Regions from separate parts of the Lysinibacillus sp. NPDC086135 genome, predicted to be linked through region 3. Evidence: riboswitches for the same ligand, from Rfam matches in the RefSeq annotation. Region 3 holds a riboswitch; each other region holds the start of a gene.

Region 1 (4,278 bases), on a different contig from region 3:
TACAGACGTTGAGCGCACGTAATAAGTCGTTTTTACACCGCTCGCCCAAGCATTCATATGCAATGCTAGTAAATCTTTCGCCTTAATCGTATTTTGAACATATAAATTAAGTGAAATGCCTTGGTCGATATGACGTGCACGTGCAGCATTTTGCTTGATTGTCCAATTTTGATCGATGAAATAAGCAGATTTATAATACCAAGTCGTTACAGGTGATAAATCTGGTACTGTAACTGGAATTTTATAATCCTTCTTCTCCTCTGAATAACTCTTTTGGAAGATTGGATCAATCGTAGCCGTACTGCCCGCTAAAATGGACGTTGAAGAGTTCGGTGCAACTGCCATTACATAGCCGTTACGCATGCCTTTTTCAGCAACCGCGGCGCGTAAAGCGTTCCATTTATCGCTGTCATAGCCACGTTTGTCAAAATACGCACCCGTATGCCAATCTGAGCCATCAAATAATGGGTAAGCTCCTTTTTCACATGCCAAATCGTTAGAAGCACGAATCGTTAAATACGCAATTTCTTCATATAGCTTGTCCGCAAATTGTACAGCTTCCTCTGACTCCCATTGAATTTCTTTCAGAGCTAATAAATGGTGCCAGCCAAATGTGCCAAGCCCAATACCACGGTAGCGTAGGTTCGTACGCTCTGCTTGTTTTACTGGAATTGTATTTAGCGCAATAACGTTATCTAACATACGTACTTGTACTGGGATTAATCGTTCTAGAACACCGGCCGGTACTGCTCTACCTAAATTAATAGATGATAAGTTACATACAACGAAATCTCCAGGCTTGCGACGTGTTACGATGACATCATCTTCTAGTGTAATAGATTCGAATTCAGTAGCCGACATATTCTGGAAGATTTCTGTACACAGGTTCGAACTGTAAATCATCCCTTCATGCTTATTCGGATTCATACGATTTACTTCATCACGATAGAACATAAACGGCACGCCTGTTTCTAGCTGTGAGCGCATAATACGCTTCATAATATCTATAGCTGGTACGACTTCACGACTTAACAATGGATTCGCGATACATTCCTCATATTTAGTACGGAAAGAACCGTCACCCTTTTTCTCATCGTAGAAATCCTCTAGTGAGTAGCCCATAACCTCTCGTACTTCATGTGGGTCAAATAAGTGCCACTCCCCACGTGCCTCAACAGTTTCCATAAATATATCCGGTAAGCATAGCCCTGTGAAAATATCATGGGCACGCAGACGTTCATCCCCATTGTTTAAGCGTAAATCTAAAAACGTAAAGACGTCTTTATGCCAAACATCTAGATAGACAGCAATAGCTCCTTGTCGTTGCCCAAGCTGATCGACTGAAACCGCCGTATTATTAAGCTGTTTAATCCATGGTAAAACGCCACTTGATGCACCTTTAAAACCTTTAATAGATGAGCCTCGGCTACGAATTTTACCCATATAAACACCAATACCGCCGCCGTATTTCGATAATGTTGCGACATCTGTATTCGTGTCATAAATGCTTTGTAAACTATCATCTACTGTATCGATAAAGCAACTTGATAGCTGTCCATGTGTTTTACCTGCATTCGATAATGTCGGTGTGGCAACAGTCATATATAAATTACTCATTGCCCAATAAGATTCACGGACTTTTTCTAAACGATTTTCTGTTTCATCCTGCATCAGAGTCATCGCAATGACCATCCATCGTTCCTGCGGTAATTCCACTGGTATTTTCGTGTAATCACGGACTACATAGCGGTCCATTAATGTTTTTAAACCAATATACGTAAACAACTCATCTCGACTTGATTCTAGATAAGAAGCGAGTTCCTGAAGCTCCTGCTCACTATATTTTGTTGTTAAACTTTCATGATACAATCCAGCTTCTGTATAGTGTGCTAAATGTTCTGGGAAAACTTTATAAACATCTTTCACTGAAACTCCACGACGCATTGCAAATTGATCATATAGTTTTTCTAAAAAAATTTGAGCTGCGACAAATGTCCAGTATGGCTCCTCCTCATCAATGAGGCTAAGCGTTTGTAAAATCATCGCATCTGCCCATGCTTCAAATGTCGCATTGTCGTTTTTTCGTAGCCATCGATCCGATAATCTTACAAAACTTTCGAGTTCATCCTCTGTGTAGTTTTTCTTGAGCTTAGCAATTTGTTGCTCGATTTGAATTGTCATGTAACATTCTCTCCCTTTCCTTCTCCAGCAACACAAAAAGCGATCACGCAACATTTATCGGTTACGTGATCGCTGTAAAATCGGAAATGGAAATGAAGGACATGCACACAAAGAAGTGAACAAATCTCTCGCCTCCACTTCTCAATCCCCGAAGAATGTGTTGCTGTCTTGAACAACTCGGCAGGTCTCCTGGCTCATGCTTCCTCCAAACGATGGCCTTCCCGTTCTTCACAGTGGCCAATTCATCATTTGTCAGCACTTACAGTTGCGGGGACAGCTTCGGCCTAAGATGACTCTTTTTCCGAATTCCCTTTTAAACCATATTGGTACCGCTCGTCCAAAATACTATATATAGTGTTTTAACTCCTAAACAAATCTAACATATTGTGTTTATTGTTGCAATAGGTGTTTTGCCCCTTGCAAGTTATAAAGTGCTACATTTTCTCGAAACAAGCCCAATTACAATGCAGTTTTACGTAGTTTTTCAAAATTTCTAGGAAATTTTTTTTGTGCTAGCTGCTCTTTTTCTGGCTGAATTCCTAGCAAAACTACTGCACAAGGACCAGCCGATTTCTCGACATCTAACGAACTTTTAACCTGTTGCTCGCCAAAAAGTCGGGTAAATTCGACTTGTAGACCTTTTGATCCAACTGGCCATACTTGCTGTACTATTCCCTCTTTCCACGCCTGAAAAATAGGTTGGAGCTGTGCCACATCTTCAGGCTGTGCAAGGATTTCATTGCCTACAAGCGGTAGTCCATAGGTGTACCAACTAAGCTGTTCATGCTTAGTTGCTGTGCGTTTTTGCTGCTCACCTAGCATCGTTATAGACAAACCTGATTGTAGAGTCGGCATATTGGACTCTGTACTACCGTCTATTTGCGGACAATTAAGACCCGTCTCATCAAAAACCTGCTGAATGCCTGCAACGTAACGAGACCATGCAGCATCCCCTGAAAAATTAGCGAGTATAATATGGCTTGGTAAAGCATTTGCAGCAAGCTGCTCTATAAAAGTAACACGCGCCGTTAAGTATGCCGTTAATTTGTCTGGAGCAGACACAACATCTTGTGGTTTTTCACCAATTGCTGCGGCATTATCAGATGTTGCAATCAACCCACCTATTTTTATTGCATTTCTCAATGTACTCGACCTTCCTTACGCATAAACACTTTAGAGAGAATTGGCATCGCAATGGCAACAATCACTAGATTTATGAGTGTTGCCAATGGAAGACTAGTCAGTGACGCCCAGTAAAATGCAGGACTAATGATAAAGTAAAATGGTAAAGGTGCAACAACACCATTGAAAACAAGTGCCACAGGCCATTTCCAGAAATGCATTCCTTTTTTATGCATTACCCCAAAGACCCATACAACAATAAACATTTCTACTGCGATAATAATATGTAGTGGCCCATATGGAAAGCCAGTAGTTAAGGCTGAGATAAAATGCCCAATGACTCCCGCAACCCCTGCTAATACTGGAGATAAAAATACAACGCTCAACAATGCAGGTGCAGAGTCAAGCGCAGCAGTTGAAATAAATGTTGGTATTTTAATGACTGCACCTACTGCACAAATTGCCGCTACCATGGCAGTGAGCGTCAATTTCATTAATCTTTGTCGATCCATCCCATTTCCTCTTTCCTTTTATATTTGGCTCGTCATGATAACGTAGGTTGATTTCCGTTCCGGTTGGGCGCTTGGTCGCTAACGCTTCACTTTCACGCAGAGCAAAGCTTCCTGGGGGCGTCCGATGAGCCGTTTCGCTTCGCTGCAGGGTCTCATTTGTAACGCTGATCCCCGAGGAGTCGCCCATCCTCCACCCCAATCAACTTATATGCATGACATACGTTTAGCAAAATGTCATCCTTAAATTCCGTTGTTGGATCAATTTATTAGAAATCATTAATATGGCTCATTACCATATCGTGGGGTTGATTTCTGTTCCGGTTGGGCGCTTGGTCGCTGACGCTTCACTTTCGCGCAGAGCAAAGCTTCCTGGAGGCCCAGCCTCACTCCGATCAACTTATTTACAAAGCATACGTCCTGCAAATCTCATCCCCAAATGAAAGGCCTAATAAATTTTTTTAAA
Region 2 (4,278 bases), on a different contig from region 3:
AATGAAAACAACAAACTTTTTTAACGAAAATGATACACTTCATAAAGTTTTAGAAATGATGCTAGATAAAGAGTTTGTGGACTATGCAAAACGTGAGCTAACAGATTTTGGTGAGCTTTGTGCTGGAGATATTGATGTGAGAGCCAAGCATACGGATAGAGAGGGTGAACCTCGATTACAAAGGTATAATGCCTATGGTGAAGAAGTGTCAGAGGTTTGGGTCAATGATGGCTATAAAAGAACAATTGAAGAGACGTACAATACCGGCATTGTTGGCTATGTGCATAAGGATATTCCGCAATTAGGTAGAAAGGGTAACTATGTCTATAGCTTTGCTCAAGGCTATATACTATCACATGCTGAGCCAGGCTTTTACTGTCCTGTTACTTTAACGATGGCAACGGCTTATCTCCTTGATCATTATGCGAGTGATGAGGTGAAAGCGCGCTTTTTACCACATGTTTGTGCAACAGGAGAGACAGAGCTATATGAGGGGGCCACGTTTTTAACGGAGCGTCAAGGTGGCTCTGATGTTGGAGCGAATGTTGTGAAGGCAAGACAGGACGGCAATCAGTATCTTTTATATGGAGAGAAATATTTTGCATCTAATGCAGGAATGTGTGGAGTAACCATGGTATTGGCGCGCATGGAAGAGGCTCAGGCAGGCTCAAAGGGCTTAACATTGTTTGCAGTTCCATGGCGAAATGAGGATGGCACAGTTAATAACCTACGCATTCGGCGTTTAAAGGATAAACTTGGCGTTAAAGCAGTGCCTTCAGGTGAGGTGGAATTTGATGGTGCACTAGCTTATGTCGTAGGTGATCCGAATAAAGGAATTTATTATATGCTGGAGGCACTTAATTTATCAAGAATTTGCAATGCGGTTGCTTCTATCGGTATTATGCGCCGTGGATATTTAGAGGCGAAGCATTATGTGACAAATCGTTATGCGTTTGGTAAGTCTTTAACGCAATATCCTATGATTCAGGATACACTAGGGAAATTCGCTGCCAAGCTTCATGTAGAAGTTGCCACAGTTTTTGATCTTATTCAGCTGTACGATAAAGTAACTAGTGGGCGAGGGAATAAAGAAGACATTATTTTAAACCGCTTGTATATTGCGATCATGAAAAAAGAAACGGCAGAGCAAGCTGTACATTATGCTAGTGAAGCCATTGAATTACATGGCGGAAACGGCTATATTGAAGATTTTGTTACACCTAGGTTATTAAGAGATGCACAGGTACTTACTGTGTGGGAAGGGACTGCGAATATTTTAGCTTTAGAGCTCATTCGCTTAGTTGATAAGTTTCATGTGCATGATTTGTTTGTTCGTGTCATGGAAGAGCGCCTAGAAAAACTACCTGACAGTCCATTAGTCGAAATTGTAGCGGAGCAATTAGCAAAACTAGGTGCAACTTTGCAAACATTTAGCCGTTTAGATGATGCAACGAAAACGTTTGAGGCAAAAAGGGTTGCAGAGAAAATGGCACATTTATATGAAAGTGTTGTAGCTGTCGAATGGGCACAAAGATTCGGCGGCAAATATGAGAAGCTAGCAGATATTTATTTAGAGCACACATGGGCATTACGAGAAATGGGTGCACCAATGAAAACGGTACAGTATTTTTCAGATATAGTCTAACTTATTTCGGCAGGTGTCCAAACACCTGCTGAAATAGAGGAACTCAGTCTAAGAACGCCACGTCCTGTGGCGACTACTGAGTGACCAACATCACGTTGGCCCAAAGCCTCTGGCGAATGTCACGGAATCGGAAAGAAGTTCACATAGGATGTTAGCCTAAAATCATCGCATCCATGCGATAACGGCTAACTGACCTGCATCACGCAGGCCTAAGCACAAAGCCGATCCCGGACGCAATTATGCCAAGGTATAATTGATTGTTTAGAAGTCGTCTCGAATGGAGGCGACTTCTTTCATTTTCATGTATAATAAAATCAACTGAATATTATAAAGGTTCTTTACTTTAGTAAAGTGAAAAGGGAAATCGGTGTAATTCCGATGCGGTCCCGCCACTGTATGTGTGAGTTTTTTCAATCTGCGCCACTGAAAATTTCGGGAAGGCTTGAAAAAGCGTATGGAGCACGAGCCAGGAGACCTGCCTTTATAGAAAACACGTTGTAGCCTACGAGGATAGGATGGTGGATTTTGTATATGTATTTTTGTGCAAATTTGACCCCCTCATTATTTTATGATGAGGGGTATTTGTTTTGGAAGATGAATGTCAATAAATTTGAAAACATGGGCGATAAATCCAAAATGTTAGGTGATAAACTCAAAAAGTTGGGCGATAAATCCAAAATGTTAGGCGATCAAAAACTAAAACGTATCGATAAATCAAAAAAACAATAAAAACTATACGCACAAATAGACTAAGGAGGATTCACATGAAGAAAATTTGGAAAATAGGGTTATCAGCATTTTTAGCTATTGGCTTACTTGCTGCATGTAATACAAAAGAGGCGACAAATGAAAAGCCGTCATCTTCTGAGCAACAAGAGACAACAAAAGTAGAACAAGCAACATTCCCAATGACGATAACGGATGCTACTGGCAAGAATATTACGCTAGAGGCACCTCCTGAAAAAATTGTCTCACTCATTCCGAGTAACACAGAAATTTTATTTGGCCTAGGCTTAAATAATGAAATAGTTGGTGTGACAGATAATGACGATTATCCACCAGAGGTTACTAAAAAAGAAAAGGTTGGCGGTATGGATTATAATATTGAAAAAATTATTGCTTTAACGCCAGATATCGTTTTTGCGCATGCATCGGGTATGGGTTATTCAAAAGGAGCTATTGAACAGCTTGAGGCGGCAGGTGTAAAAGTATTTGTTGTAGCGGATACAAAAAACTTTAATGAAACTTACACAACAATTGAACAGCTTGGTCGTGCAACAGGAAAACAAGAAGAGGCTAAAAAAATTGTGGCAAATATGAAGGCAAAAGTTAAAGAAGTTGAAACAAAACTTGACGGTGTTGAGGCGAAAAAAGTCTTTGTAGAGTCGTCTGATGAGCCAGAAATTTATACAGCTGGTAAAGGTACATTTATGAATGAAATGCTAGAAATGATTCATGCCGAAAATGTAGCAGCAGATTCAAATAGCTGGTATAAAATTGATGCTGAACAAATTATCGCAAAAAATCCAGATGTCATTGTTGTGGCATATAATTACGTACCTGATATTTTAACGAAAATTCCACAACGTGCAGGCTTTGAGACAATCTCTGCCGTGAAAAATAAAGCCATAGTACAAGTGGATGAAAATATAACAAGTCGTCAAGGTCCTCGTTTAGCAGATGGTCTTGAGGAATTAGCGAAGGCCGTCTACCCTGAGGCGTTTAAATGAGTAAAAAAATTGTAGCCTATGTAACAGCAATTACGCTTCTAATCATTAGCATCTGGTGTGGTGTGGCGATAGGCTCGGTTCATATTCCGCTAGAAGTATTGTGGAATAAGGCGGCTGATGAAACAGCCGCCAATATTTTATGGAAAATTCGATTACCTCGAGTTTTGCTTGCAGGGCTTGTAGGGGCGTCACTTGCAATTGCAGGGGCAGCTTTTCAAGGCTTATTAAAAAACCCTTTGGCTGACCCTTATACGTTAGGTGTTTCCTCTGGTGCATCAGTTGGCGCAGTTATGACGATTTTTTTTAGTATATCAATACCTGTAGTAGGTCATTTTACATTGCCGACCTTTAGTATGATAGGTGCCATATTAACGATGGTAGCTGTTATGGGCTTTGCTAGAATAGTAGACCACTCGTTAAAAATGGAAACTCTTATTTTAACGGGGGTTATATTTAGTTCATTTTTAGGTTCCTTGATTTCTTTAATGATTGCATTATCTGGTGAAGAGCTTCGCCAAGTTATCGGATGGCTGCTTGGCTCAGTATCGATGCGTGGTTGGCCTTATGTTCAGATGATTATCCCGTTTGTCATAATTGGCACCATTATGCTTTGGACACAAAGACGCGAGTTAAATGTTCTGCTATATGGTGAAGAACGCGCGAAGCATTTAGGTGTTCATGTTAAGCGCAGTAAATATATTATTTTAGTGGGTGGATCAATGTTGACAGGAGCTGCGGTAGCTGTTTCTGGAACGATTGGCTTTGTTGGTTTAGTCGTTCCTCATATGACGAGAATGGTTTGGGGTTCTGATCACCGACACTTATTGCCATTATCATTTTTAAATGGGGCAACTTTGCTGATTATTTGTGATTTAATAGCGCGAACAATTATTATGCCAAGAG
Region 3 (4,278 bases):
TCTTGTTTCAGAATAATATTGAGCAACTCTCTGCTTTGGTTAACTATTCTTATCGGTTTAAAGTTTGCGTTTCAATTTATATAAGAAGATCGAGGAGAAGATATATTTGTTGTTTGATCACCTAAATGGGTTTGAAAATTGATAAATAGAGTGGTGATAAAGTGGACAATGCAAATCAAAATAAGTCAATTCTTTATGCCGTTTTCGAGAATGATATTCAATTGCCGATTTTGGATATTACACATCCCCTTTTCAACGCAAGTATTGATGAACAAGCGTATCATTTGAGCTGTCTCAAGTCAGCCAAGAGCATTGAATCATTAAAAAAGATGCCTGGCTTTATCCGCAACATCTTTGTGGAAATGTCGAATTTTGACAATTCCTATCTTAGCGGCATGCGTACTTTGCTGTACAAACTTGGCCCCGACTTAACCACCGGGATAAAATTAGGTTTCCGGGACAAGTGGGCGGTGAAGCAAACTTCTTTCACGGGACTTCGGATCAGGCTGAGGGATCTTTGCCGGCGCCAGTCGGAAATTTTGCTCCCCCAGCTCAAGCAATTCCCTGAACGGAACCTTTGTTTCTTCAATATCGCTGGGGGAGCCGCTACCGACAGTATTAACACCTTAATTCTCATTCAAGAATCGGACCCAGAATTATTAAAGGAACGCAAGATTGAAATCAATATTTTAGATATCGATACTTACGGCCCCAATTTTGCCAAACGATGCATCGACGTTTTGAAGAAGCCAGGGGAACGCTTTCAAGACCTGGACATTACCCTCAATATTATTCATTATGACTGGAATCAACCAGAGGCATTATTAAAGATGTGTTTAGAACGTTTCGACTGGATTCAGCTCTGTTCATCGGAGGGCGGTCTATTTGAGTACGGTTCGGATTCAGATATTATTGAAAATCTAAACCATTTCTATACTAACTCTCCGGAGGACGCTAGGGTCACGGGTTCATTAATTTTTGACCGAGCGCATGTAAATCCGGGATACTTGGGATTTACAGAGTTTGTTGGCGTGCAAATCCAATATCTTGGGCTAGAGGGATTGCAGCGGATTTTAAGCCAAACCTCGTGGGTTTTGGAAGAATCCCATGAAATTGATACGATCTATCTTCTGTTTTCATTGAAGAAGCGTGACTAAAAATAAAAAGTAGTTATACGAGGTCAGGGTTAAGATACCTAGCCTTGTTATGTTAGTCATAATATATAAGATTTTTATTATATTCAGAAAATGAAATTGACGTGAACATTAGAGCATGTTATGTTTAAACCTGTTATGTTTAATACTAATTTCATAGCAACCATTACAAGTTTGAGTGAAATAAGCTTTCATTCAATTAAAAGGAAAATGGGTGTAAATCCCATGCTGTCCCGCAGCTGTAAATGAGGAGTTTTGTTTCGATAACCACTGAGTAATTACTTGGGAAGGTGAAGCAAAATCATGATTCATGAGCCAGAATGCCTGCTTGTAAAGAGATTCATTGATGATCTACGAAAGATAGGGAGATGGATAGAGGCTTACTTAAAGTAAGTTATTCTGTCCTTATTCTTTTGGAATAAGGTTTTTTTATGCCTTCTTTCAATCTTTAAATTCTTTATTTAGTGCACCACAAACAAAGAAGGAGACAGAAAATGAGATTGACAAAGTATTTACTTCCTTTCACGCTTATTTTGATGTTCAGTTTACTCACGGGCTGTACAAGCAATGGAAAGGGAGAGACAGCATCGAAACAACAGACAGACGAAAAAATGATCACGATTGGGTGGCCATTAGATGTAGGTCCATTAAATCCCCATACATATTTACCAAATCAAATGACAGCACAAGCAATGGTCTATGAATCATTGGTTGAATATAACGATGATGGAACAATTACGCCGAAACTAGCAGAAAGTTGGGACATCTCTAATGATAAAACTGCTTATACTTTTCATTTAAGAAAAGATGTTAAGTATTCAGACGGAACAGCTTTTAATGCAGATAATGTAATACGAAACTTTGATGCCGTTTTAGCAAATCGTGATATGCATTCTTGGATGGGTATGATAAACCATATAAAAGAGGTTGTGAAAGTGGATGAATTTACAATTCGTTTGCAACTGGATGAACCGTATTATCCTGTTTTAAACGAGCTTGCCTTTGTAAGACCTTTCCGTTTTTTAGGTGATAATGGATTCCCTAAAGGTGATGCGACCCAAGATGCAATTAATGCGCCAATTGGGACAGGCCCATGGGTTTTAACAGATTACAAAAAGGATGAGTACGCTCTATTCAGTCGCAACGAAAACTACTGGGGGGAAAAACCTCTTGTAGAACAAATAAAAGTAAAAATCATCCCTGATTCAGAATCTATTTCATTGGCCTTTGAAAACGAAGAATTAGATTTAATATATGGTCGAGGCATTATTAGTTTAGATAATTATACGTATTTAAAAGATAGTGGTAAATATAAAACCGCTACGTCTGAACCTTTGTCTACAAAAGCGCTACTGTTCAATACACAGTCTGGCCCGTTAGCAGAATTGAAGGTTCGCCAAGCGATTCAATATGCAATCAATAAGGAACAAATGGTTGATAGTATTACACATGGTACAGAAAAGGTTGCCAATACACTATTTTGGGATGCTATTCCATATGCCAATATTGATTTAGTGCCAATTTTATATAATCCCAAAAAAGCGCAACAATTGTTAGAGGAAGCGGGATGGAAGCTTCAGAAGGGTGAAAAAATTCGCTCTAAAAACGGACAGCCACTAACGTTAGATTTAATCTACATTGCTACAGATGCGATTCAAAAGCCAATGGCGGAGCTAATGCAAGGTGAACTAGCAAAAATAGGGGTACAGTTGAATTTAGAAGGCGCAGATGTGATTGTAGGTCTGCAAAAATTAATGGATAATCAAGTTGATATTAATTTCTGGCGTACAAATGGACCACCAACAGATCCACATAGCTTTGCTAATGAATCAGCTACACCAAACGCTAATGGTGTCTATGAAGCAAAATTAGGCTTACCAAATGCTAAAGAAATCGATACTAAAATTCATCAATTATTAGTAGGTACAGATGAAAAAGAGCGCGTGCAACTTTATACGGATATTTTAACAAAGTTCCATGACCAAGCACTATTCTATCCTATATCTTACGAAACAAATAACGTGATTTATCAGCCATATATGAAAGATTTTGCTCCACGTGCATCTGAATATGATATTCCATATGCACAAATGGAAAAAGAAAAATAACTGTAAAAGAGAGAGTATGTCGATCAAAGACAGCTCTCTCTTTATCATAGGATTGATTAGGAAGTGACAGCATGTATGAATCAACATGGATGTTTTGTTTAAAAAGAATTTTGACATTGCCTTTTGTATTATTGGGCGTATCAATCCTGACCTTTGTATTTATTCGTTTCGTTCCAGTAGAGCCTGCTGAGGTCATTCTTAGATTGGCAAGAGTTGCGCCAACAGCGGAAGCCATTCAAGCATTGCGTGAAGAACTTGGAACTGACAAACCTTTTCTTATTCAATATTTGTTATGGATAAAAGGCATTTTACATTTAGATTTTGGGACATCTTTTGTTAGTAAATTACCAGTAGCGCATGAGCTATTCGCAAAATTACCAGCAACTATCGAATTAGCTGTTGCTGCATTTGTGTTGATTTTAGGAATAAGTATGCCATTAGGGATCATAAGTGCCTTGTATAAGCATTCCATCATCGATAAAATAATTAGACTATTGACTATCATGAGTGTATCGATTCCAACATTTTGGTTAGGTTTTTTACTACTATATGTATTTAGTCTGAAATTAGGGATCTTCCCGACAAATGGAAAGGGCACACTAGCACATCTAGCTTTACCCGCACTCGCACTATCTTTACCAACAATTGGGTTATTCGTTCAATTTATCCGTACAACCATCATTGAAGAATTACAACAGCATTATGTTCAATATGCACAGCTAAGGGGATTAAAAAACTCAGTGATCCTCGTACGTCATGTTTTAAGAAATGCTGTTATTCCGTTGACTACTGTATTAGGTATGACACTTGGTAATTTACTTGGTGGTGCAGTAATTGTGGAGCAGGTTTTTAGTTGGCCTGGACTCGGAAGGTTTTTAATCGAATCCATTATTAACAGGGATTACCCGGTTGTACAATGCTATGTATTGATTATTGCTGTCATCTATGTGCTTGCAAATTTATGCACAGATGTGTTGCATCGGCTATTGGATCCTCATCTGATGATGAAGGACAGG

Evidence for each region. A riboswitch is a leader RNA that binds a small molecule or an ion and turns the genes downstream of it on or off. The one in region 3 is predicted to bind cobalamin.
Region 1: another riboswitch for cobalamin. It lies ahead of ACIPKN_RS04855 (ribonucleoside-diphosphate reductase subunit alpha); the one in region 3 lies ahead of nikA (nickel ABC transporter substrate-binding protein).
Region 2: another riboswitch for cobalamin. It lies ahead of ACIPKN_RS10940 (hypothetical protein); the one in region 3 lies ahead of nikA (nickel ABC transporter substrate-binding protein).

What each region holds. Positions count from the first base shown of each region.
Region 1 covers NZ_JBIVCA010000002.1:352,659-356,936, forward strand. Annotated here, with positions in the region: gene ACIPKN_RS04855 (ribonucleoside-diphosphate reductase subunit alpha) at 1-2,181, opposite strand, end outside; cobalamin riboswitch at 2,343-2,530, opposite strand; gene ACIPKN_RS04860 (hypothetical protein) at 2,641-3,324, opposite strand; gene ACIPKN_RS04865 (ECF transporter S component) at 3,321-3,815, opposite strand.
Region 2 covers NZ_JBIVCA010000007.1:17,114-21,391, forward strand. Annotated here, with positions in the region: gene ACIPKN_RS10935 (acyl-CoA dehydrogenase family protein) at 1-1,645, shown strand, start outside; cobalamin riboswitch at 1,960-2,142, shown strand; gene ACIPKN_RS10940 (hypothetical protein) at 2,171-2,374, shown strand; gene ACIPKN_RS10945 (ABC transporter substrate-binding protein) at 2,410-3,375, shown strand; gene ACIPKN_RS10950 (FecCD family ABC transporter permease) at 3,372-4,278, shown strand, end outside.
Region 3 covers NZ_JBIVCA010000013.1:76,424-80,701, forward strand. Annotated here, with positions in the region: gene ACIPKN_RS17110 (hypothetical protein) at 162-1,157, shown strand; cobalamin riboswitch at 1,308-1,500, shown strand; gene nikA (nickel ABC transporter substrate-binding protein) at 1,649-3,262, shown strand; gene nikB (nickel ABC transporter permease) at 3,334-4,278, shown strand, end outside.